DNA from 2 places in the Nissabacter sp. SGAir0207 genome. Region 1 is predicted to be linked to the other one. Evidence: predicted binding sites of a transcription regulator. Region 1 holds the regulator's gene; the other holds the start of a gene.
The links. The regulator sigma-54, encoded in region 1, starts transcription at its own class of promoters, with help from an activator protein. The targets are predictions, from matches to a motif close to GTTGGCACANNTTTCGCTNT.
Positions count from the first base shown of each region.

Region 2: glnK (P-II family nitrogen regulator) is a predicted target of sigma-54. The motif match lies at 1,596-1,615, and genes of this name have one in related genera.

Region 1 is NZ_CP028035.1:3,438,346-3,441,371, forward strand. It holds gene lptA (lipopolysaccharide ABC transporter substrate-binding protein LptA) at 1-232, shown strand, start outside; gene lptB (LPS export ABC transporter ATP-binding protein) at 239-964, shown strand; gene rpoN (RNA polymerase factor sigma-54) at 1,008-2,441, shown strand; gene hpf (ribosome hibernation promoting factor) at 2,465-2,752, shown strand; gene ptsN (PTS IIA-like nitrogen regulatory protein PtsN) at 2,850-3,026, shown strand, end outside.
Region 2 is NZ_CP028035.1:2,876,481-2,879,506, forward strand. It holds gene amtB (ammonium transporter AmtB) at 1-1,161, opposite strand, end outside; gene glnK (P-II family nitrogen regulator) at 1,200-1,538, opposite strand; gene C1N62_RS12825 (SmdB family multidrug efflux ABC transporter permease/ATP-binding protein) at 1,834-3,026, opposite strand, start outside.

The DNA of each region.
Region 1 (3,026 bases):
CCACTCGCAGAAGATGCGTTATGAGCTGGGAAATGACTATGTCATCCTGACCGGCAACGCCTATCTGGAGCAGCTCGACAGCAATGTGAAGGGCGACCGCATCACCTATCTGGTGCAAAAACAGCAGATGGAAGCTTTCAGTAACGAAGGCAAACGTGTTACCACTGTGTTAATCCCGACCCAATTGCAGGACAAAGGCACCCCGTCCAGCGGACAGAAGAAGAGTAACTGATCACTTATGGCTACCCTAATTGCAGAAAACCTCGCCAAGGCGTACAAAAACCGTAGAGTGGTGGAGGACGTCAGCCTGAAGGTGCACTCCGGCGAGATCGTCGGCCTGCTCGGCCCGAACGGCGCGGGCAAGACCACCACCTTCTACATGGTGGTGGGGATTGTGCCACGTGACGCTGGCCGCATCGTGATTGATGACGAGGACATCAGCCTGCTGCCGCTGCACGCGCGCGCGCGCCGCGGCATCGGCTACCTGCCGCAGGAGGCCTCGATCTTCCGCCGGCTCAGCGTCTATGACAACCTGATGGCGGTGTTGCAGATTCGTGAAGACCTCACCAGCGAACAGCGCCGTGACCGCGCCGAAGAGCTGATGGAGGAGTTCCACATCACCCACCTGCGTGACAGCCTTGGGCAGGCGCTGTCAGGCGGTGAGCGCCGCCGGGTGGAGATCGCCCGCGCGCTGGCGGCCAACCCGAAGTTTATCCTTCTGGATGAACCCTTTGCGGGGGTGGACCCCATCTCCGTAATTGACATAAAAAAAATCATTGAGCACCTGCGCGACAGCGGGCTCGGCGTGTTGATTACTGACCACAACGTGCGCGAGACCCTCGACGTCTGCGAACGCGCCTATATCGTCAGCCAGGGGCGACTGATCGCCCACGGCTCCCCAAGCGATATTCTGGCCGATGAGCAGGTGAAACGCGTCTATCTGGGTGAAGAGTTCCGTCTCTGATCCACTTTTGCGTTGTTACCAGTAAGGGAAACCAGATCATCCTATGAAGCAAGGTTTGCAACTCAGGCTTAGCCAGCAACTGGCCATGACTCCCCAGCTCCAACAGGCGATCCGCTTGTTGCAGCTCTCAACGCTAGAACTGCAGCAGGAGATTCAACAGGCATTAGAGAGCAACCCCCTGCTGGAGCAGAGCGATATCCACGAGGAGATTGACGCCAAGGAGACCACCGACAGCGAGGCGCTGGACACCCGTGAGGCGCTGGAGCAGAAGGATATGCCGGAAGAGCTGCCGCTCGATGCCACCTGGGACGAGATCTACACCGCTGGCACCCCTTCTGGCACCGGCACCGACTACAGCGATGACGAGCTGCCGGTCTATCAGGGCGAGACCACCCAGACCCTTCAGGACTACCTGATGTGGCAGGTGGATCTCACCCCCTTCTCCGACACCGATACCGCCATCGCCACCTCGATTGTCGATGCGGTGGATGACACCGGCTACCTGACGGTAACGCTCGAGGAGATCCTGGAGAGCATGGGTGACGAGAATGTCACCCTCGAGGAGGTGGAGGCGGTGCTGAAACGCGTGCAGCGCTTCGACCCGATTGGCGTGGCGGCGCGTGACCTGCGCGACTGCCTGCTGATCCAGCTTTCGCAGTTTATCCCTGACACCCCCTATCTGGCCGAGGCGCGGCTGATTGTCAGCGAACACCTGGATCTGCTGGGCAACCACGATTTCCGGACGCTGATGCGCTCGACCCGGCTAAAAGAAGATACACTTAAGGGGGCGATGCTGCTGATCCAGTCGCTGGATCCGCGCCCCGGCCAGTCCATCAACACCGGCGAATCTGAGTATGTGATCCCCGATGTGCTGGTGCGCAAGCACCAAGGGCAATGGGCGGTCGAGCTGAATGCTGACAGCATCCCCCGGCTCAAAATCAACCAGCAATATGCGGCGCTGGGCGGCACGGCCCGCAACGACAGCGATGGCCAGTTCATCCGCAGCAACCTCCAGGAGGCCAAATGGCTGATCAAGAGCCTGGAGAGCCGCAATGAGACGCTGCTCAAGGTGACGCGCTGTATCGTAGCGCAGCAACAGGCCTTTTTCGAGCATGGCGAGGAGTACATGAAACCGATGGTGCTGGCGGACATTGCCCAGGCCGTGGACATGCATGAATCCACCATCTCGCGCGTCACCACGCAGAAGTTCCTGCACAGCCCGCGCGGTATTTTTGAGCTGAAGTACTTCTTCTCAAGCCACGTCAGCACGGACAGCGGCGGGGAGGCCTCCTCGACTGCCATCCGGGCGTTGGTGAAGAAGCTGATTGCGGCGGAAAATCCCGCCAAACCTCTGAGCGACAGCAAGCTGGCGACCCTGCTCTCCGATCAAGGGATCATGGTTGCCCGCCGCACAGTCGCAAAATACCGAGAGTCTTTGTCCATCCCGCCGTCGAACCAACGCAAACAACTGGTTTGACCTAAACAGAGAAGGAAGACATTATGCAGCTCAACATCACCGGCCACCACGTTGAAGTCACTGATGCCCTGCGCGATTTCGTCAGTACAAAATTTGCCAAGCTTGAGCAATTTTTCGACCGAATCAACCAGGTTCATGTGATACTCAGCATGGAGCGAGTGCAGAAGGTGGCGGAAGCCACCGTGCACGTCAATGGAGGCGAGTTGCACGCCACCTCGGAACATGAAGATATGTATGCGGCCATCGACGGCCTGATTGATAAGCTGTCACGGCAGCTCAATAAACATAAAGACAAGTTGAAACAACACTAAGACTCACTGTAGCCAATCGCGCTACATCACCTGACCATCGGCCCTTCACCCTGCGGTGACGGGCCGATAAGCCATCAGGCGTGACCCAAGCGCTTAAGTGAAAGATGAGATGATAAACGACTCAATCATGCAATTAAGCTCTGTGCTCAGCGCAGAGTGCACCAAAAGCGGCGTCCACTGCTCCAGCAAGAAACGCGCCCTCGAGATCATCAGCGAACTGGCGGCGAAACAGCTGAACCTGCCGTCGCAGGCGGTGTTCGATGCCGTCCTGACC
Region 2 (3,026 bases), 560 kb from region 1:
CCACACCAGGGTAATGCCGATGCTGAACAGCTGTACCCAGACCTGGTGCCCCATGGTCACGCCTTCTGCGTAACCAACGCCGCCCAAGGAGGAGGAGGTGAAAACGCCAGTCAGGATGCAGCCGACGATACCACACACGCCGTGTACGCCGAAGACGTCACAGGTGTCATCCGCATGCAGCCAGCGTTTGAGCATCACTACGCCCCATAGGCCAGCCACGCCGCCAATCAGGCCTATCACCAGCGCGCCGCCGACACCCACTGTGCCCGCCGCCGGGGTGATGGCGACCAGACCCGCGATGCAGCCGGAGCAGGCGCCCAGCAGGGAAGGCTTGCCGCGCACCATCCACTCCACCAGTACCCAGGAGAGGATCGCGCCAGCGGTGGCCATTACGGTATTGACGAAAGCCAGCGCCGCGATGCCATTGGCCGCACTGGCGGAGCCAGCGTTGAAGCCGAACCAGCCCACGTAGAGGATGCTGGCACCGGTGAAAACCATCGGCAGGTTATGCGGCTTGAATGCCTCTTTGCCAAAGCCCGCGCGCTTGCCCAGCAGGTACGCGCCCACCAGCCCGGCAATCGCCGCGTTGATGTGCACCACGGTGCCACCGGCAAAGTCCAGCGCGCCATCTGCCGCCAGGAAGCCGCCGCCCCACACCATGTGGGCAATCGGCAGGTAGGAGAAGGTCATCCAGATCACGGTGAAGATCAGTACCGCGGAGAAGCGGATACGCTCCGCGAAGCCCCCAACAATCAGCGCCACGGTGATGCAGGCGAAGGAGCACTGGAAAGCGACGTGGATCAATTGGGCGAAGGTGCCGGTGACGCTGTCCACCGTAATGCCCTTCAGCATCGCCGTTTGGAAGCCGCCGAAGAAAGCGTTGCCCTCGCTGAAGGCCAGGCTATAGCCATACAGCATCCAGAGCACGCAGACCAATGCGAAGGTCACCATCACCTGGGTCAACATCGACAGCACGTTTTTGGAGCGCAGCAGGCCGCCGTAGAACAGCGCAATCCCCGGCACGGTCATAAACAGCACCAGCGCGGTGCAGATCATCATAAAGGCGTTGTCCGCCTTATCAGTGACCGCCGGTGCCGCCATCGCCAGCGATGGCGCCATGGCCGCCGCGCCGAGGCCCATCATGGATAAAAGTTTTTTCATTATCGATCCACCCCTAGTTCACTCATCCGAGCCTGAAATTACAATGCTGCTTCGTCGGTCTCGCCAGTACGAATACGAATCACACGCTGCAACTCTGCAACGAAAATTTTGCCGTCACCGATCTTGCCGGTGTAGGCCGCTTTGCTAATCACATCAATCACTTCATCCAGCTGGTCGTCGGCAATGGCAATATCGATTTTGACTTTCGGCAAGAAGTTAACGCTGTACTCAGCCCCACGGTAGAGTTCGGCATGCCCTTTCTGGCGGCCAAAGCCTTTTACCTCGGTGACGGTCAGTCCCTGAATGCCTACGGCAGAGAGCGCCTCGCGCACATCTTCCAACTTGAATGGTTTGATCACCACAGTAACCAGTTTCATATTGCCACTCCTCGAATTAAGAGCCTGTCGCGTTAAACCCGCGTGGATAGCTAGTCTAAAGCAAAGGGTGTGCCACAAATGATTTCGTCTGGGAATAGAGGGGATTAGGGGCGGGCGACGCCCTCTCCGGCCAGGCCGGGGGAGACGATTTGACTTAAGTCAGCCCATAGAAAGCGTAGCTGCGCCTCATTTTAGTGCAAGCCGCTTTACTGGAGTGCAGAGTGAAGAAATTGGCGGGTGGGATGCCTGATAATGGTGCGGACTGAGGGGGCGGGTGCCAGGCACCCGCCCTCACTCAGGCGGAGAGTGGCGTGGCGCTCTCTGCCTCCAGCTGCTCACCCACCAGTTGCATCTGGTACATCTGGGCATAGCGCCCCTGATGCGCCAGCAGCTCGGCATGGGTGCCGCGCTCCACCGCCTGTCCACGGTGCAGCACCAGAATGGAGTCGGCGTCTACCACGGTAGAGAGGCGGTGAGCGATCACCACCAGCGTAGTGTGCTGACGGATGGCACGCAGCGCGCGCTGAATCGCCTGCTCGGTGCCGGAGTCGATATTGGCGGTCGCCTCATCCAGAATCAGGATTTGCGGCGCCTGCACCAGCACTCGCGCCATCGCCAGCAGCTGTTTCTGGCCCACCGACAGGTTATTGCCCTGCTCGCCCAGCCGGGTGTGGATGTTTTCGGGCATCGCGCGTACCAGCTCCGCCAGTTGCACCGTCTCCAGCGCCTGCCACACCTCCTGCTCGGCAATCTCGCGGCCCAGCGTGACGTTGGCATAGACCGACTCCGCCAGCACCACCGGATCTTGCTGTACCATGGCAACGCCCTGACGCAGCGTTTGGTGGGAGAGCGTGTCAAGCGGCCGGCCATCAAGGCGAATCTGCCCCTCGCTGATCGGGTAGTAGCCCATCAGCAGGTTGGCGAGGGTGCTTTTGCCGCTGCCCGTATGCCCCACCAGCGCCACAAAGCCGCGCGACGGCACCGACAGCGAGATGTGCTCCAGCACCTTTTTGTCATCCCGGTAGGCAAAGCTGACGTCATCAATCTCGATCTGGCCGCTGGTGAGCGGCTGGTCATCGCCGCCATACTGCTGCTGTACGCGATCCATCAGCTCAAAGATGCGCTCGCCCGCCACTACCGCCTGTTGCAGGATCGACTGCTGGGAGGTCAGCTCAATCAGTGGCTCATTGAGGCGGCCGAGATAGTTGATGAAGGCATAGAGCACGCCCACCCCGACGCTGCCGACGGCGCTGAAACCAAACAGCATCAGCAGTCCGCACAGCACCATGGTGGAGAACAGGCTCAGCAGCGGGCGCAACAGGAACCCCTCAATGCGCAGCGTCTTCATGCGCGCGTGGTAGTGCGCCCAGCTCGCCGCGCTCAACCGTTCAGCAAAGCGCTGCTGCTGGCGGAACTGCTGGATCACGCCCATGCCGTTGATCACTTCATTGAAGCCATCGTTGATATCGGCCAGGTAACTGCGCACCT